Regions from separate parts of the Paenibacillus sp. V4I5 genome, predicted to be linked through region 2. Evidence: predicted binding sites of a transcription regulator. Region 2 holds the regulator's gene; the other holds the start of a gene.

Region 1 (10,292 bases), 470 kb from region 2:
CGTCTCGGCGGATGCGTCGCCGAGGAAGCTTAACGTGACGTGGACATCCTGCGGATGCGTCCACTTTTGGAAAGGCAGCACCTTTTGGATGCTGTCTTTCCATATGTCGAGCACCCGCTGGACGTCTTGCGGGAGCTGAATCCCTACGAACAGCCGATACATTTCGGAGGCGTTTGTTGAACTTTGTGTTTTTGTTGAACTTTGTGAGTTTGTGGAACTTGAAGCGTTTGTTGAACTTTGTGTGTTCGTGGAACTTGAAGCGTTTGTGTGATTTGAGGTGTTTGATTGTTCAGAATTTGCAGCGTTTGTAGATCTTTCTCCTATCGAATCAAGCATTATCATAAGTAATTAGGCTCCTTTTGTATCCAAATCTGTTCTCTTCTTCGTACTTCTCCTAGCATTGCCAACTGAGGTTTTACTTGATGCATGAGGAGAATATTGCTATCATAGCGATAATACAAAAAAGCAAAGGTGTGGTCATTCATGGGAAATAGGGCCTATAACTTTAACGCAGGGCCTGCGGCATTACCGCTCGAAGTACTGCAGAAAGCACAAGAGGAGCTTGTCGAATTTAAAGGCATCGGCATGTCCATTATGGAAATTTCTCACCGCAGCGCGGAGTTCGAGCAAGTACATAATGAAACGCAGCAATTGTTGAAGCAAATTTTTAGCATCCCTGATGGGTATCAAGTGCAGTTTTTGCAAGGTGGTGCGAGTACACAATTCGCCATGATTCCGCTTAATTTTCTAAAGCCAGGTAAAGTAGGCAGCTATGTACTTACAGGTGCATGGGCGGAGAAAGCTGTTCAGGAAGGAAGCTTGTTCGGAGAAGTTGCCATCGCAGCAAGCTCGAAAGAACAGAAATTTATGAAAATTCCGGACTTGAAAGAAATCAACATTCATCCGGATTCTGCTTATCTGCATCTGACTTCGAACGAAACGATTGAAGGTGCTCAGTTCCAAAGCTTTCCAGATACAGGGAATGTGCCGTTAATTGGGGACATGTCCAGCGATATCTTGAGCCGTCCTGTTGATATTTCGAAATTCGGCATGATTTATGCAGGAGCGCAAAAAAATCTAGGTCCTTCTGGTGTAACGGTGGTTATTATCAAGGAAGATTTATTACAAGATCTGCCTAAAACGATTCCAACCATGCTTCGCTACGAAATCCATAGCAAAAACAATTCCCTATACAATACACCACCAGTATATTCAATCTACATGATGAACCTGGTATTGAAATGGATTCAGGAACAAGGTGGACTAGCTGTTATCCAAAAAAATAACCTTGAGAAATCAGGTCTAATTTATAGCGCAATCGACCAAAGCGGCGGTTTCTACCGTGGACCAGTTGATGCGGGCAGTCGTTCCGCGATGAACATCACGTTCCGCTTGAAGGATGAAGAGCTGGAGAAGAAGTTCATTAAGGAAACCGAACAGAACGGATTTGTTGGGTTGAAGGGTCATCGCAGTGTAGGCGGTTTGAGAGCATCTACGTATAATGCTGTTCCTTATGCATCATGCAAAGCGCTCGCTGAATTCATGAGTGATTTCCAAAAACGCAACGGTTAAGAAATAAGATTAGGCTATTCACGGCACCCTCGTGTGCGCGTGAATAGCTTTTTTTGCTTCTGGATAGGAATGTGGCATCATCGCTATTAACGACCTTAGAAGGACTCTGGGACGGTTTGGTGAGCTTGTATTTGGGGCGGGATAGATCTATATCTAGTGAGATCAAAGCCCTAGTCTTGCTTTCGACAAATTCGAAAATTTCAAGTCAAAATTGAAAATAAATTTTCAAAGCCTTCCGAGCCACGTCCTGTCTAGGTTTACGTATTTTAATAGTCAAAACGAGCCATTTTGCTCGTTGACAAACACAATATATTGATATAAATTTGAATCTATCAACTAGATATCGTAAAAAAAGCGAAACACACAACTACTAGAATTTGTGAAAAAATAGAATCAAATTCCGTGATAAACCGCGTGATTACCGCCTTTTTCCTAGGTCGCGTAATCCTGAAATTCGCATATATTGTCGAAAAGACATGGCGTATTCCTCTTAAATTGAGCGGAATGATTCATTTGTTTACTACATATAGGGTTACTTACATAAGCGGTACTAAATAGAGAATAAGAGAGTGTTAGGAGACGGAAGCCCATGCTGATTGCTTACGATTCGAAGACGGGAAATGTTCGCCGGTTTATTGCTAAACTCAAAATGCCAGCGATTCAAATTGAGGAAGCGATGAAGATGGACGAGCCCTTCGTGCTGGTTACCTATACAACCGGTTTTGGTCAAGTTCCTCCGAAGGTAGCTTCTTTCCTAGAAAGCAATGCCTCTCGTCTTATCGGAGTAGCAGCAAGTGGTAACCGTAACTGGGGAGACGGATTTGCCAAAAGCGCAGATACGATCTCACAGCAGTACGATGTGCCTGTGTTAACCAAGTTTGAGTTATCCGGCACCAAAAATGACGTAGAACGATTTGTTCAGGGGGTACATGCAATTGCGGCACATTGAGCTGAATAATTTATTGATGCAACGCGGAGCGGATGACTTTTTCCAACTAGAGAAGGATAAAGAAGCTGTTGAAGTTTTTATGAAGGAAGTCCACAGTAAAAGCCTCACTTTCCCCGATACTTCTTCTAAAGTTCGTTATATGATCGATCATAACTATTACGAGAACGTATATGAGAAATATACGCAAGATGAAGTTAACGATGTTTATCAAGTGGCCCACGATAATCAATTCGAGTTCGCCTCCTACATGGCAGCTTCGAAATTCTATACGGATTACGCGTTACGCAGTGATGATAAATCTTTATACCTGGAACATTTCCCGGATCGCGTTGCTATTGTTGCTTTGTACTTGGGACGTGGGAACGTAGAAACTGCGCGAGTGCTTGCAGTATCGATGATGGAACAACGCTTGCAACCAGCGACACCAACGTTCCTTAATGCAGGTAAGAGCCGCCGAGGCGAAATGGTATCCTGCTTCCTGCTGGAGATGGACGACTCTCTTAATTCTATTAACTACGTGCTAGCTACCTGCATGCAGCTTTCCAAAATTGGCGGTGGCGTAGCCGTTAACTTGTCCAAGCTTCGTGGACGCGGGGAAACGATTAAAGGTGTGGAAAACGCCGCAAAAGGTATTATGCCGGTTCTTAAGCTCATGGAGGATGCGTTCTCCTACGCAGATCAAATGGGGCAGCGTAAAGGTTCCGGAGCCGCTTATTACAACATTTTCGGCTGGGACGTTATGGAGTTCCTAGATAGTAAGAAAATTAATGCGGATGAGAAATCTCGCCTGAAGACACTGTCCATCGGTCTCATTGTACCGAACAAGTTTTACAAGTTGGCTGAAGAGAACAAGCCGCTGCATGTATTTGCTCCTTACACGGTACTACAAACCTATGGTAAGCATTTGGATGATATTGATCTCGATGAGATGTATGATGAACTGCTGGCCAATCCGAAAGTGAAGAAAAAGGTTGTCATGAGTGCGCGTGACATGCTAGTTAAAATTGCGACTACCCAACTGGAATCCGGTTATCCATATATGATGAACCGTTCGAATGCTAACAGGGATCATGCCCTGAAAGGTATCGGTACGATTAAAATGTCTAATCTCTGTACTGAGATTTTCCAACTGCAAGAAACTTCGGAAATCAACGATTACGGCCAAGATGACCTTATTCTTAGAGATATCAGCTGTAACCTTGCTTCCATGAACATTGCAAACGTAATGGATCGTAAGAAGCTGCGCGAAACCGTTCACGAGGGCATGATTGCCTTGACTTCGGTTAGTGATATGACGACGATCAGCAATGCGCCGGGGGTTGCCAAAGCAAATCGTGAGCTGCACTCCGTTGGTCTCGGTGTTATGAATCTTCATGGCTACTTGTCTAAGAACAAAATTAGCTATGAGAGTGATGAAGCCAAAGATTTCGTCCGCACGTTCTTCATGGCTATGAACTATTATTCGATTGAGCAAAGTATGGAAATTGCCAAATCATCGGGGCAAACCTTCGAAGGCTTTGAGCTATCCGAGTATGCGAATGGCGCCTATTTCAACCGGTACATAGAGACGGATTACCGTCCGCTTACGGATAAAGTGAAGTCCTTGTTTGAGGGAATGCCGATTCCATCACCAAGCGACTGGGCCAAGTTAAACGAAGATGTAAAAACCAATGGTCTTTATCATGCTTACCGATTGGCCGTTGCTCCAACACAAAGCATTTCTTATATTCAAAATGCAACCTCGAGTGTCATGCCGATTGTTGAACCGATCGAGACTCGAACTTATGCGAACTCAACTACGTACTATCCGATGCCTTTCATGGCACGTGATAATTTCTTTTACTATAAATCTGCTTATCAAATGGATCAGTTTAAGATTCTTGATCTTATTGCAGAAATTCAAATACATGTGGATCAAGGGATTTCAACGATTTTACATGTAAATAGCGATGTTTCGACGAGACAACTTGCTAAACTATACCTCTATGCGGCACACAAAGGACTTAAATCGCTCTACTACACGCGAACGAATCAGCTATCCGTTGAGGAATGCGTCAGCTGCTCGGTGTAATTTGGAAGGGGATTAAATATAAATGAGTACGGCCACTACCCTAAATAATGCCAGGAAAGCTGTGAATTGGAATCGTCCCGATGATGATTTTACGATCACTTTCTGGAATCAAAATATTATGCAGTTCTGGACAGATGAGGAAATCCCATTATCTGATGATAAAATGTCATGGATCACGTTAAGCGGTGAAGAACGTGAGCTTTACATGAAAGTACTCGGTGGGCTTACGCTGCTTGATACCATGCAAGGCGGCGTCGGCATGCCGAAGATTCTTGAGCATGTCGATGGGCTGCAGCGCAAAGCTGTGCTAAGCTTCATGGGTATGATGGAACAAATACATGCGAAGTCTTACAGCAGTATTTTCACCACGTTGTCTACAACGGAAGAAATCAATGAGCTCTTCCTGTGGGTGGAGCGTAATCCTTACTTGCAGTTCAAGGCAAATAAAATTTCCCATTTCTATGAAAATATTAGAACGACTAAAGAGCTGTATTTAGCTATGGCAGCATCTGTCTTGCTGGAGAGCTACTTGTTCTATAGCGGCTTCTATTATCCGCTTTACTTAGCCGGACAGGGTAAAATGACAAGCAGTGGCGAAATCATCGATTTGATTTTACGCGATGAGAGTATTCATGGTCTGTATATCGGTGTCCTGGCACAAGAGGTTTATGCGCAGTTAAGCCCTGCGGAACAGGATGAGGCATACACAACATTGTGTGCCTTGCTGAAGGAGCTTCATGCCAATGAGGAAAGCTATACTGAAAGTCTATATGGAACCTTGGGCTTGGCAGAAGAAGTGAAAGCTTTCTTACGGTACAACGCGAATAAAGCGTTCATGAACCTGGGCGTAGACCCAATTTTCGAAGAAGAGGATATTAATCCGATTGTTCTTAACGGTCTGAGCACGAAGACGAAGCAGCATGACTTTTTCTCGAAAAAGGGAAATGGATATGTACGTACGATTCACGTTGAAGCGTTGACGGATGATGATTTCCTTTTTGGGGATTGAACATAAAGTAGGACCTGACGGTTTTCGTCAGGTCCTTTGTTGTCTTATGAGTTAAGGGGTAAGCGGGCTGACCTCACTGTCGATTCATTCATCCATCCTTGTTCTACATGGAGTTGTTTAAATCGGAATCCATCATCAAATATGTTGACATGAGGTTGCCGGATGAATGAATGATTCCATATACTCGGTTGAATGATGTTGAAAGTGCAACAATTGCTGCCTAGATCCCGCCTCTCACCCTTCGTTGTTGCATAATGTACAACAATTTGGCCCCAAACGGGCCATTTCGCAACAAATGGGTTCGAAATGTTGTACAAACTGCAACTTCAAAGACCAAAAAAGCCGTTGGGCGCGTGAATTGTTGTAGAAATTGCAACAATTAATAAACACTCGATCATACAATGACGGTGTAATCTGAAACGGGATTGTTTACATGGAGTTGGATCCGCATTACTTTGAAATTCAGGTGGGGTGGATTCCATGTAATTGAAAGTTCTATTCAAATGTTTCGGATATGCTTAGCTTTGAAGCTAAGTGGAATAGCCGATAATATATGAAATAACTTCAATCCTTCCATATTTTCTGTATAATGATGGTGAAAGCAGTTACAACATGGTGATGAGGGGTAATCCAATGAGTCTTGCTCGAATCCGGTTCAACAAACGTAGTGTTATCGTTACGTGGCTTATATCTTATATCTCTGTACTTCTTATCCCGATTATTATTAGTGGGATTCTATACGCAGCTGCCTGGCATGTGGTGGAATCGGAAGTCAACCGTGCGAACAAATCAGCCCTGGAGCAGATGGAGCAAGCGATCGATAACAGCCTTCGCGGTATTGAACGGTTAAGCTTGGAAATCGCTTTAAGTAAATTGGTAACCGGTTTCATGAATACGGTGAAGCCATTGACGGATAGTGACTATTACGATTTGGTCAGCATTGCCAACGATCTGCGAGTATATCAGACTGCGAATGATTTTATTGAACAAATCTACATTTACTACCGGAATAGCGACACGGTTATATCCACACGTGATCACACGAACAGCCGTATGTTGTTCGAAAAGATTCGCGAGAAAGACGCGATGAGCTACGAGGAGTGGGCGAAGTTTTTTGATAAGCCTTACATCCAGGAATACGCACCCATTACGTTTAGGGAAGACGGCCATTCAGTCAAAGCTGTGATGTATGCCAAATCCGTCATACTCGCCAACCCAGATCATCCAGGCGCGGTCATTTTATTTGTCATTAAGGATTCCAAATTGCTGGATAATATTCCATCCACTTCGGATCAAACCTCGATAGCGGTCTTAGATAAGGAAAACCGTCTAGTTGCTTCGACTGGTTTCGAATCTAGAGCTGATTTTCTGGATTACGACAAGCTCTCTGGAAAAAATGGGATGTTTATCAGCGCGGATTCTGGTAAAAAGGCAGCTGTTTCCTATATCACCTCTGGCAGCACAGGGTGGAAATACATATCGACGATACCCGCTGAATTATTTGACGACAAGATGAAATACATGAAGAAGCTAATTTACGCCAGTGTTATTTTAAGCCTTATCATGGGCGGACTTGTTACCTACCTCTTTTTGAGAAAAAATTATAACCCAATCAACCTACTGATTCGAAGCTTTTCAGTGAAATCAGGGATATCTTTTCATGAAGGCTCGAACGAGTATGGATTTCTACAAGATGCATTGAATAATACGTTTGCGGAAAAAGAACAGATTGACCGTCGTCTGCATCAGCATCGTGATGCCATTCGTTCCCATTTTCTACAGGGGCTGCTGAAAGGTCGTTTGGAACAAAATGTCCCGATTCATGAATCGCTTGCTGCCCACGATATTCGGTTGGCTTCACGGTATTTTGCTGTTCTGTTATTTCACATCGAGCATTTCGGCAAGTTTGAGATCGACGAGTATGCTGCTCCTGAGAAGGTGAGGATGCTGCATTTCATTATTATGAATGTCGCTGAAGAAGTGATCGTTCATGATAATCGGGCTTTCATTACGGAAGTAGACAATATGCAAGCGTGCATTGTAAATTTCGGGACAGATCCGGATTCGCAAGAGTTGAAGCGTATTGCCGAGCAGGTGAAGTCATTCTTGCTGGACCATTTCCATGTCCATTTGACAGTGGCGATCAGCGGCATCCATCAGGAGCTATATGGGATCCCTACAGCGTACCAGCAAACCTTGGCAGCCTTGGAGTACCGGCTCGTTATGGGGAGCGGTGAAATTATTGGGTACGATGATTTACCGAGTTCAGAAACGATTAGGCAATCCAGAAGTTACTACTATCCATTACCTGTTGAGCATCAGCTGATCAATTTTGTGAAGTCAGGGGATTTTGAAAAATCGAGTGCGATCATAGGTGAAATTATCGAGATTAACGTATCGGATGCGTCCTTATCTGTACCGCTCGCCAAGTGTCTCATGTTTGATTTGATCAGTACGCTTCTGAAAACGATGGATGAAATCGGTACGAGCAGCAATAATCGAGCGTTAATCGTAAAAACCGACCAAATCGACCGATTGATGAGCAGTTCAACCATCAAAGAGATGAAGGTACAGATTCGTGAAGTACTGAATCAGGTGTGCCGATTCATTCAAGAAGACCGTCAACAGGAGCACAACCAACTTAGTCAGCAGGTCACCCTGTATGTCAAAAGCAATTACGCTGAGGAGAATCTGAACATCTCGATGGTGGGTGATAAGTTCGGGTTAACGCCTTCCTATTTATCCAAACAGTTCAAAGCACAGACAGGTGAAGCCTTGCTTGATTTTATCAGCAGAACCCGATTAGAAGAGGCAAAGCGGCTGCTTTCTCTTCAAGTCTTATCTGTCACGGACATTGCGAAAAGAGTCGGATACTCCGATATGAATACGTTCAATCGGATTTTCAAGAAATTCGAGGGCATTACACCGGGCAAATATAAAGATATTCAATGACATACAAGGGGCCGTACAAGCATGCTTGCGCGGCTTTTCCGTTTTTACATAGCAATTGCGTAAATTGAAGGTTGATTATTATCGATTTTAATGATGCAGTTTCGGTTTTAACGATATCCGATTCATCGTTTTCGTTACATAATGAAACCACGGTGCACCGAAGTGCATAGAACCAATTCATACGAGGGGGATTTACATGGGGAAATATATGAACAAGAAGTCTATTAGTATGGCATTAAGTGTTGTAGTCGCATCTAGTGTGTTCGTTGGTTGTTCCAAACAAGAGGCAGGTGGGAGCACTACTTCACCTAAAGCATCTGCTGGTCCAACAGCGGCTGGAGCTAAGTATCCAATTAGTACGCAAGAAACGTTAACGTCCTGGGAACAGATGGACACGAACTTGGCATCTTTTGTTCCAAATCTGGCAGAATCAACGTTCGGCATGCAGCTTGAGAAAGAAACCGGTGTGAAAGTGAAGTATACACATCCGGCTGACGGGCAATCAAAGGAGCAGTTCAATCTGATGATTGCATCCAATAAATTACCGGATGTTATTGAATATAACTGGGGCGGAGGCGGGACTGCCGCTTATCCAGGCGGACCTGAGAAGGCGATTGCAGATAAAGTCATTCTTCCACTCAATGATTTGATCGACAAGAATGCGCCGAACTTAAAGAAATTGCTTCAGCAAGACAAGGAATTAGACAAGATGATCAAAACGGACAGCGGCAAATATTACGCATTTCCGATGATTCGTCCCGACAATGGGTTAGTATTCCGAGGACCTATGATTCGCAAGGACTGGCTGGATGAATTGAATCTGCAGGTTCCTAAGACCATCGATGAATGGTATACGGTGTTAAAAGCGTTCAAAGAAAAGAAAGGCGCAACCGCACCATTTACTGCTCAGTATAGCAGTGAGCTGAACATTCAGGACGCATTCATTGGCGCCTTCAAAACAGCCAATCGGTTCTATATCGATGATCAAGGCAAAGTCAGATACGGTCCAATCGATCCGCAGTTTAAAGATGCTTTGACCTTGCTGCGTAAATGGTATGCGGAAGGACTGCTTGATAAAGACTTTGCACTTAACACGGATTCCAAAGCGTTGGACAACAAATTAATGAGTGACAGTGCGGGAGCAACTGTAGGTCTATTAAGCGGCGGTATGGGCAGATGGATGGATACCGGGAAGAAGAAAAACCCGAAATTCCAGCTGGTTGCAGCACCATATCCGACCTTGAAGCAAGGGGAACGCGCTTTTATCGGACAGCGTGACTTCAAGTACAATCCGGTTGCCAGTAAAGCGGTAACCGGCGATTCGAAGAATGCAGAGCTTGCAGTTAAATGGTTGGATTATGCTTACGGTGAAAAAGGTGGCTTGCTGTTCAACTTCGGAATTGAAGGCGAGAGCTACAAGATGGAAAACAATGTCCCGAAATTTACCGAAAAAATTACTAAAAACGAGAAGTTTAATCTTCAACAAATGGTATCTCAGTATACGAAGCCAAATGGTCCATTTCCAGGTGACGCCCGAAAAAGCTTCAATACATTCAAGGAGCAGGACGAAGCGATTAAAATTTGGGGTGAAACGGACGCGGCTAAGCATGTAATGCCACTTTTCATAACTCCGACGATAGAGGAAAGTAAAGAATTGGCCAAATTGAATACCGCGATTTCGAGTTATAAAGAAGAAATGTTTGTGAAGTTCGTTATGGGCAAGGAACCTCTCGACAAGT
Region 2 (10,292 bases):
GCGCTGGATGCCGAGGGGCTCAAAGCATTCGGCGTGGAGCTTGCAGGCAAGCTGGATGCGATCATGACCCGCATCTACACGCTCGCCGGCGTAGAGTTCAACATCAACTCGCCGAAGCAGCTTGGCGAGATCTTGTTCGAGAAGCTGGGGCTGCCAGCTTGGAAGAAGACCAAAACCGGCTACTCGACGGATGCCGAGGTGCTTGAGCGCCTTGCGCCCTACCACGAAGTCGTAGGGGAGATTTTGAACTACCGTTCGCTTGCGAAGCTGCAATCGACGTACGTCGAAGGGCTGCTTAAAGAGGTGCGGCCGGAGACCGGTAAGGTGCATACCTATTACCGGCAGACGATTGCCGCCACGGGCCGGCTCAGCAGCCAATTCCCGAACCTCCAGAATATTCCTATTCGTCTGGAGGAAGGCCGTAAGATCCGCAAGGTATTCGTTCCATCCGAGCCTGGATGGTACATTCTTGCTGCGGATTACTCGCAGATCGAGCTGCGCGTGCTTGCGCACATCTCGCAGGATGAGAATCTGAAGGAAGCGTTCCTTCAGAATATGGACATCCACACGAAGACGGCGATGGACGTCTTCGGGGTAGAAGAGAGCGCTGTCGACGCGAACATGCGCCGTCAGGCCAAAGCCGTCAACTTCGGGATCGTTTACGGCATCAGCGACTACGGCTTGTCCCAGAACTTAGACATCACCCGCAGGGATGCAGCTCAGTTCATTGAACAGTATTTTGCTGTATTCCAAGGGGTTCGCAAATATATGGACGATATCGTGAAGGATGCTCGCAGGGACGGTTATGTCACGACCTTGCTGCAGCGTCGCCGCTATCTTCCCGAGATCACGGCATCGAACTTTAATCTGCGTTCCTTCGCTGAACGAACAGCGATGAATACGCCGATACAAGGGACGGCCGCTGATATCATTAAACTAGCCATGGTCCAGATGGCCGACCGTTTGAAAAAAGACGGACTCAAGAGCCGCATGCTGCTTCAAGTACACGATGAGCTCGTCTTTGAAGTCCCCGAAGAGGAGCTTGAGACCATGCGCCGGGTAGTACCGGAAGTCATGGCTGCAGCCCTTAAACTGGATGTCCCGCTTAGAGCGGACGTCGACTTCGGCCTTACTTGGTACGATGCCAAGTAAGTTGCACTAGTACTGAAATCGGTCAACCCGGAGGACGTAGCCCCTGAGCGAGCCAATCCGGCACTCTCGGCCTCGCCTTCTCGCCCGCTTGGCCAATCAACAACACAAAAGAGGTGAACATCCGTGCCTGAACTACCCGAAGTCGAAACGGTCAGACGTACGCTGAACAATTTAATCACCGGAAAAACGATTGAGCAAGTTCAGGTCAGACTGCCTCGCATCATCCAAAAGCCGGACGATATTCATATGTTTGAGGTTCTTCTGCAAGGTCAGACGGTTGAGACGATAGAACGCAGAGGGAAATTTCTGCGCTTCATACTTACTGATTACGTCATGGTTTCTCATCTGCGGATGGAAGGACGGTACGGTCTGTATGCTGGTGAAGATCCGTTGGAGCTTCACACCCATGTGTTGTTCCGCTTCACCGATGGCAGCGAGCTCCGCTATAAGGATGTTAGACAATTTGGAACGATGCATCTGTTTCCCAAAGGGGAAGATCTCACGCAGCCTCCGCTGCATAAGCTTGGACTTGAACCGCTTGATGAAGGCTTCACCTTCGAGGCTTTTCGAGACCGGATCGCTCATCGTTCGACGAAGATAAAACCGCTGCTGCTGAATCAAGAATATATCGTGGGTATCGGGAATATTTATGTAGACGAGTCCCTTTTCTTGGCTGGCATTCATCCAGAGCGCGAAGCCTCCTCGTTGAGCAAGAAGGAACTCGTACTCCTTCACTCAGCTATCATACGTACCCTTCGTGAATCAGTTGAAGTTGGTGGGTCCTCCATCAAATCGTATGTGAATGGACAAGGCGAAATTGGCTTGTTCCAGCATCAACTGAACATTTATGGCAGACAGTCCGAGCCCTGTAAAACATGCGGGAGTGAGATCTACAAAACCGTTGTTGGCGGCAGAGGAACGCATATTTGCCCAACCTGCCAACCGTTAAAGCAGACTAGAAACCGAAAGAAGTCAGAGAAATAGGCACCTGAAGCCCCCCCTCCCCATATGATATGGAGTAATTAGCCTAGATAAACGGCTTACAAGCTAGTTTCTAGGTATAACTCTTAGGAGGGGTATTATGCTTCCTGTAGTTTCACTACTTATTCTTGCTTTCGCAGTTTCCTTGGACGGCTTCGGCGTCGGTGTGATGTATGGATTACGTAAAATACGAATTCCACTCCTCTCCATTGGGATTATATCGCTTTGGTCTGGTATCATTATCTACAGCTCGATGCAGATCGGTGTACTGATGTCGTCCTTCATGTCTCTCTTGGTAGCTAAGCGAATCGGTGCTCTTATATTAATCGGAATTGGCATCTGGGCATTGGCACAAATGAGACAACAAAAGCCTCAAGAGCATCAGGAACGGGGGAGAGTCGCATCTTTAGATCAAGCATCGATAAGCGGTGTTCTTCCTTTACAAGAGGGTAAGCATCCGGGTTCTGGAGAAATTCTCACGTTTGATACGTTGCAGAGAACGAAGGAAATATTGAATATCGAGCTGAAACGCTTCGGACTGGTTATTCAAATTTTGCGAACGCCATCCATTGCAGACGTTGACAAATCGGGTAATATTTCGGCTTCAGAGGCAACATTGCTTGGTTTGGCGCTATCTTTGGATGCGTTCGGTGCAGGCATTGGCGCCGCTTTAATTGGTTTCGTTCCACTGTTAACAGCTTCCGTCATTTCGATATCAAGTGGTTTATTTATTGCATTAGGTTTGCGGTTTGGTTTACGGTATGCGGAGATGAATTGGATGAAGAAACTGTCTGTACTTCCGGGATGTGTACTTATTATCATGGGTCTATTTAAATTGTTGTAGCACGTCCTTTTACTAGTATTTCGTAAATCTTTGGGATATGAGAAAGTTTTCCGAGTGGAAAACGATTAGGAGAGATTTGCCCATGAATATCGGGTTAACAGGAGGTATCGCTTGCGGCAAAAGCACGGTTAGCGCCATGCTGGTTAGCCGCGGCGCCCTATTAGTAGATGCGGATATGATAGCCCGCGATGTCGTCGAGCCCGGCAGCCCTGTTCTTGAACAGGTTGCTGCACATTTTGGACAAGCTGTTCTTCAGGTAGATGGCTCACTTCATCGCAAGAAGCTTGGCGAGATCATTTTTGGTAATACGGAGGCACGCAAGCAGCTGGAAAGTATTCTGCATCCGCCAATTCGTGCACAAATACGTGAACAGATGGAGGCCTATGAAAGGCAATTTCCAGACAAGCTTGTTGTGGTCGATGTCCCTTTATTAATCGAATCTAATTTATCCTTCATGTTTCAAGAAGTTATGGTTGTTTATGTACCACGTCCAGTCCAGTTGGAGCGGCTAATGCAGCGAGATGGACTGTCAGAAAGTGCGGCGAATAATCGCATTGATGCTCAGATGTCCATTGAGGAGAAACGTAAATTCGCGGATGTTGTCATTGACAACAGCGGTACATGGGAAGAAACTAACGCTGAAGTGGAGCGGTTTTGGTTAGGAAAGGGGCTTTCATGACCTTTTTACGTAAAAAACGAGTTTTTGCCCTGCTTCTTGTTTGTTTTGTTCTGGTTCTCTTTATGAATAGTGATTTTATCGGAAGAAAGCTGTACCCGATCTATTTTGAGCAGGAAATTAGGCAGAGCGCGGCGAAACACAATATAGATCCATTTCTAATTGCTGCGATTATTAGGGTGGAGACGAATTATAAATATCATTTGGAGTCAAGCAAGGGTGCTTTAGGCCTCATGCAGTTGATGCCTGATACGGCAGAGTGGATTGTAGAATCCACGAATTTAGGGCCTCATGTGCAGGAAGATTTATTAAAAGTGGACGTAAATATTAATCTTGGTTCTTGGTATTTGAGCTGGCTTAAGAAGCATTATAATGGTAATTTAATTTATGCGATTGCGGCTTATAATGCAGGTCAAGGCAATGTGAATAAATGGAAGCAAAATGACGTTTGGGATGGTTCAGAAGAGCATATTAATCAGATTCCATTCGGAGAAACACGTCACTATGTACAGCGGGTACTCTATTATTACGAGAAATACACGAAGCTTTATTCTCAGCAGTGGGGAAAGAAGGATTAGGATTCCGTCTCTACATAAACAAAGAAGCATTGGACTAGCTCCTTTTGGGGGCTTAGAGTCCAATACTTCCTGTTTTAGAGCTCAATAGCTAGGATTCAAGATTACTTGAATTGACCAGCCAAGGATTGCTCTGCGATTTGTACTAAGCGACGAGTGATGTTACCACCAATGGCACCAGCATCACGAGTAGCCATATTACCCATATAACCATCTTGTGGGATGGCGATACCAAGTTCTTGCGCTACTTCGTATTTTAACTGATCCAAGGCTGCGTTAGCTTGAGGAACAACTAAAGTATTGCTGTTACGGTTTTGTCCTGCGCCCATGTCTGTTCACCTCCTTGTCGTTTGGTAATAGTATTGTGTGCATATCTCCTAAGTTCATGACATGTAACATATGGTAATAGATCAAAGAAGAGAAGAGAGAAAGGAGAGATAGCGAATGAAGTGTCCGTTCTGTGACTATTCCGGTACGAAAGTTCTTGATTCACGTTCAGCCAATGAAAACAAATCGATTCGTCGTCGTCGAGAATGTGAGAAATGCGCGAGAAGATTCACCACATTTGAGATGGTGGAAGAAACTCCGTTAATCGTGATTAAGAAAGATGGAAGTAGGGAAGAATTTAGTCGAGAGAAAATATTAAGAGGCTTGATTCGAGCTTGTGAAAAGCGACCTGTATCGATGGAGAGGCTTGAGATGATGGTTTCTGAAGTGGAAATGCAGCTTCGCACCACGGCTCATGCTGAAGTGGATAGTTTAAGCATTGGAGAAATCGTCATGGAACAGCTGTACCCCGTCGATGAAGTGGCGTACATTCGCTTTGCCTCCGTATACCGGCAGTTTAAGGACATTAATATGTTCCTGAAGGAGTTAACGCAAATATTGGGAAAGCATGACACCGGACTTCTCCGGGATAAATAATCGCTAAATATGACAAAAAATAAGAAAAAGACAGCGGGATTCCCGTTGTCTTTTCTCATTTTTTCCCGTGAAATCAACAATTGTGCGATTAAAATATATTTGAAAAAAATAAATCTTTAGACATCAACCGACTGTATTTTTGTGTGCTTTCGTGCATAATTCCTTTATTGAGTGCGTTTGTCCAGTTCACTTCGGAGAAAATGAATAAACCGAATAGCTTCATCTTGGGTTAAAACGTTGTTATCAAACTTAAAGGAGAACATATTCAAAAGATCACTTTCTGGAAGGTGCAAGTTATCAATTAATTGCTGTACATCCATACTCATTCTACCATCCACCGAAATTTTTCCCATTATCTTTGTTCCCTCCTAGTCTTTCTACATGAATCGGACGGAGGCGGTAGCTGGCTGACATTTTGGACATTCACAGAATGCCATTTTAGTCCCTGTAGCTTTGCGTCACCACTTTTCAGTGGTTTTGCCTTTATCGTACCGATTTATGTTTGTAAGAAAACTATATCATATTTACCGATTGAGTTTCCATTAATTACATTATTCGAAGGATGGTTGAAGCATATGTCCGTCAAGTCCAATCAAATTCCAAGCATTTCTTATGAATTAGATATCGTAAAAGTTGCTAACTCTCTCGGAATTGATCAAGATCGCTTATTGGCTTATGTGTATGCAAACTCGGATTCGAAGAAACAATATGAGGTAAAGGAAACCTTTCCCGATTATAAGAGTGGTTGATCATATAAAAAAAGGCATACTTACTTTCTGGGACATTTGCTCTAAGCGGTATTCAGAACGAAATTCATACTTCCATTGGATTTTTCCAATGGAAGTAGCAGACATATTGCGAATACTTAAAGTGGGAGCTGAACTTTTCAAAAAGTAGTCGAATATGTCTGAGAGATAAACAGTCCACGCAGAGTTTACCGACCTGTGACACAATGATGAAAAGTATCGTTACAGCATTAAAATGATGATTGAGCTCCCTTGCAACGATGTAAAACATCGTTCCATCAACCTTTTATGAACAGTTATTCGCCCAATCGCCCTCGTAACGATATAAAACATCGTTGCAGCAATCGTAATGCGACCTCAACTTGAATCTAACGATGAAATACATCATTGCAGCAAAAGTTGCTGTGCAAAAAGTCGCCGAAGCTGACTGTGAGATAGGCCCGCGGTTCTTCAATTTCTTGCTGACGATAAATACGTGCAACTTGAGCACTACTTTGTCGACGGCACCAAAATTGAAGCCAATGCCAATCGGTATACCTTTGTTTGGGGTAAAGCCGTCCAGAAGTACGGAACGTCATTACCGATGTGTAAGTTGTGAAGGATGTCCGTTGAAACCGCAGTGCACGAAAGCTGCAGGACAGCGTGAAGTCAAAGTGAGCATGAAGTATTTGTGTTTAAAAACCAGCCACGTGAGAAGCCCCGCAGCGAAGAAGGCTAGCGGTTCGAAAAGGTTCCTGCTTCGAAGCTTACCAAAGTAAGTCTGGAGGTCGGGTGGCTTCGCTTGCCCACACTCACTGTGGCGGTGGACGCCAAAAACAAAGGAGCTAAGCACATACAAGCCGCTTAGCTCCTTTTTCATTCAAATATTCACTATTTTTAAACAATTGTTCTGTCCCACACATCTATAATGTTACTTTTGAGACAGCCCCTTTAATCGTATTAAACCATGATTTTACAGATATCGTTCGTGAATTCAACCGGATCTTGAAGAGGCAATCCTTCGATTAAGAGCGCTTGATTGTACAACAAAGCCGTATAAAGATTCAGCTTTTCTTTGTCTTTGTCAAAAGCGTCTTTTAAGGATGCGAAAACTTCGTGATTGACGTTGATTTCCAGTACCTTCTCAGCCTTAACGTTAGGATTATTCGGCATGGCATTTAAGATTTTTTCCATTTCGATCGTCACATCACCGTCCGTCGATAAGCACACAGGATGCTTTTTAAGACGTTTGGATGCTTTTACATTTGTAACTTTGCCTGACAATAGGTCTTTCATATAATCGAAAAGCTCTTTGTTGTCATTTTTGTCAGCTTCTGTTTCCGTTTGGTTGTCATCCACTTCAATACCAAGATCGCCGCTTGAAACGGATTTAAATTCTTTCTCTTTGTAGGTCATGATCATTTTGATCGCGAACTCATCGATATCATCGGTGAAGTACAAAATTTCATAGCCTTTATCCGTGACGAGCTCTGTTTGTGGAAGCTTATCAATTCTTTCCATCGATTCTCCAGAAGCGTAGTAAATATACTTCTGATCTTCCGGCATTCTTGCCACATATTCGTCCAGCGTAACCAGCTTTTTCTCCTTAGAGGAATGGAACATCAATAGATCCTGCAAGAGGTCCTTATGGCTACCGTAGTCGCTGTAGACACCGAATTTAAGCTGTCGGCCGAAGGATTTGTAGAATTGCTCATACTTCTCTCTTTCGTCCTTCAGCAGGCTTTGCAGCTGGCCTTTGATCTTGCTCGAAATGTTTTTGGCAATCAGCTTCAACTGACGGTCATGCTGCAGCATTTCTCTGGAAATATTAAGCGATAGACTTTCTGAATCAACCATTCCTTTAACGAAGCTGAAGTAGTCAGGAAGCAGGTCCGCACATTTATTCATGATCAATACGCCATTGGCGTAGAGCTCTAAGCCCTTTTCATACTCTTTGGAATAATAGTCAAAAGGAATATTTTCCGGGATAAAGAGGATAGCTTGATAGACTACAGCACCATCTGCGCTAACGTGAATATGTTTGAGCGGCTTGTCGAAGCCGTAATGTTTCTCGTGATAGAACTTCTCGTAATCTTCCGGAGTCAGTTCACTTTTGTTTTTTCTCCAGATTGGAACCATGCTGTTGACATGCTGCTCTTCTTGGTAATCCTCGAAGTCGCTTTCGCTGCCTTCTTTCAGCCTTTTTCCGGTAATGTCCATTTTAATCGGGTAACGAATGAAATCGGAATACTTTTTGATGATTGCTTTTAAACGATACTCGTCTAAAAACTCATCGAAGTTCTCATCTTCTGTATTATCCTTAATTTTCAGGATGATCTCTGTGCCCACTTCGTCTTTCTCCGCCGTTTCGATCGTGTAGCCATCAGCGCCAGTGGACTCCCACTTGTAAGCAACATCGCTGCCTAAAGCTCTACTAATTACGGTTACGACATCTGCAACCATAAACGCTGAATAGAAGCCAACACCGAACTGGCCGATGATATTATGACCGTCTTTTGCTTCATTTTCTTTCTTAAAGGCCAAAGATCCGCTCTTCGCAATGATCCCCAGGTTATTCTCCAAATCTTCCTTCGTCATACCAATACCCGTATCACGCAGTGTAAGTGTGCGATTCGTTTTGTCGGCCATCACTTTAATGAAATAACTATCTTTGTCAAAAACTAACGTGTCATCGGTTAAAGCTTTGTAGTAAATTTTGTCGATAGCATCGCTAGCATTGGAGATAAGCTCTCTTAGAAATATCTCTCTTTGCGTATAAATCGAATTGATCATCATTTCCAATAAGCGCTTGGATTCAGCTTGAAACTGTTTCTTTTCCAATGGGAGATCTCCTTTCAAATATGTAGAAATTAGTCAGAGATGATTATTAGCACTCTCAGTCTTCGAGTGCCATCCCTATCTTTATAACACTCCTAATTTTCAATGTCAATATTTCATGCGATATGAGCTTAACGCAACTTTGCTATGAGCTTATCGCACCATTAAAAGCTTTTACGACTTTCTTAGGAGCTACAAGGCTCCAGGCTAGCGTAAGCATATTACGACATTCCTGAGGATGGATACGATCCAATCGAATAATCATGAAGGCTAAGTTTTGGAAGCTATCTGGCATCTGATAAACATCAGGATCCATCATGGTGTAAGCCGATCGATCTTCTTTGGTCGTTTTAATCACGAGTGACACACCATCTGGTTGGATAACCGCAAAAATTTTGCTGCGTACACGAAAGGAAGGTTTTTCCCAATGGTCATGTTCTTCCGTTTCCGGTAATGACAGCGCGAAGCTTCTAATTTCATCAGCAGTAACCATGATCTTCCCTCGATTCTCAAATGAGATTGATATCCCTGCCCTCAATGATTGATTTTGGATAACCTTGCTTGGCAATTTTGATCATTGCGCGTCCGATCTTTTCTGAAGTCGTAACCGAATTCGGGAACCATTTTTCTAACAAAGGGTAGAGAGGTTTCGTTATGGTGTAAATGCTTTGGTATAGTTTAGTCTTGGACTTGACGCCGTGCAATGGAAGAATACCTCCTGGACGGAACATGTAAGCCGCCTTAAAAGGAAGCTTTAGCAAATCATTCTCCGTTTTTCCCTTCACCCGTGCCCACATACTGCGGCCATTTTCCGTACTATCGGTTCCCATTCCAGTTACATAGAAGAACGACATGTTAGGGTTCAATCTCACTAATGTCTCAGCAACATGCATGGTAATATCATAGGTTATTGCCCGATAGCGGTCTTCGGTCATACCCGCGGAAGAGACACCAAGACAGAAAAAACAGGCATCGAAACCCGACAGTTTATGCTCAATGTCAGATAGATCCAGAAGATTAGCTTGTACCTGTTCGTGCAATTTGGGATGTTTCTGACCGGTGGTGTTTCTACCTACAGCTAGTACACTTTGAACTTGAGGATCGAGGAGGCATTCGCGCAGCACGCTTTGTCCGACCATACCCGTAGCTCCGAAAAGAAGGACGTTCAAATCTAACACACCTTTCACTTTCATTTGATTTGACCGAATCTTCGTTAGGGGTTATTGCTTTCCCATCTCTTGGCCCATTTATCCATCTCTTTCAGAGCGGTCTGAAAATCAATTCCTTTTTCCGTCAATGAATATTCGACCATTATGGGTACAGTTGGAGTTACTTGACGGAGAACAATCCCGTTTTGCTCTAAATGCCGCAGCACATCCGTTAAGGATTGTGTCTTGACGATCGCTAAATCTCTATGAAGCTGTTTAAATCGTTTGGGGCCTTTAGATAGCTCCGCGATCACTAGGAAGGCCCATTTGGCACCAAGTATAGTCAATACGGAACAGATGTTAGAGAAGTCATGCACATCTTCTTGTAATGGTTCCATGTGGCTTCACCTTCTTACTTATAGTTAGTTA

Evidence for each region. Region 2 encodes NrdR, which represses ribonucleotide reductase genes. Its sites were predicted from a motif close to AACACNATATATNGTGTT; they were not measured.
Region 1: a site for NrdR is predicted at 1,874-1,891, ahead of nrdI (class Ib ribonucleoside-diphosphate reductase assembly flavoprotein NrdI). Genes of this name have one in related genera too.

What each region holds. Positions count from the first base shown of each region.
Region 1 is NZ_JAUSZB010000002.1:3,182,588-3,192,879, reverse strand. Features, by position in the region: gene thpR (RNA 2',3'-cyclic phosphodiesterase) at 1-342, opposite strand, end outside; gene serC (3-phosphoserine/phosphohydroxythreonine transaminase) at 484-1,572, shown strand; gene nrdI (class Ib ribonucleoside-diphosphate reductase assembly flavoprotein NrdI) at 2,162-2,521, shown strand; gene nrdE (class 1b ribonucleoside-diphosphate reductase subunit alpha) at 2,508-4,592, shown strand; gene nrdF (class 1b ribonucleoside-diphosphate reductase subunit beta) at 4,615-5,601, shown strand; gene QFZ78_RS16435 (helix-turn-helix domain-containing protein) at 6,235-8,553, shown strand; gene QFZ78_RS16430 (extracellular solute-binding protein) at 8,750-10,292, shown strand, end outside.
Region 2 is NZ_JAUSZB010000002.1:2,709,287-2,719,578, reverse strand. Features, by position in the region: gene polA (DNA polymerase I) at 1-1,152, shown strand, start outside; gene mutM (DNA-formamidopyrimidine glycosylase) at 1,276-2,136, shown strand; gene QFZ78_RS14340 (MntP/YtaF family protein) at 2,234-2,977, shown strand; gene coaE (dephospho-CoA kinase) at 3,060-3,656, shown strand; gene QFZ78_RS14330 (lytic transglycosylase domain-containing protein) at 3,653-4,231, shown strand; gene QFZ78_RS14325 (alpha/beta-type small acid-soluble spore protein) at 4,333-4,557, opposite strand; gene nrdR (transcriptional regulator NrdR) at 4,673-5,152, shown strand; gene QFZ78_RS14315 (hypothetical protein) at 5,317-5,505, opposite strand; cyclic di-GMP riboswitch class I at 5,548-5,644, opposite strand; gene QFZ78_RS14310 (hypothetical protein) at 5,728-5,901, shown strand; gene QFZ78_RS14305 (transposase) at 6,420-6,656, shown strand; gene htpG (molecular chaperone HtpG) at 6,838-8,718, opposite strand; gene QFZ78_RS14295 (MmcQ/YjbR family DNA-binding protein) at 8,861-9,208, opposite strand; gene QFZ78_RS14290 (NAD(P)H-binding protein) at 9,225-9,884, opposite strand; gene QFZ78_RS14285 (winged helix-turn-helix transcriptional regulator) at 9,929-10,261, opposite strand.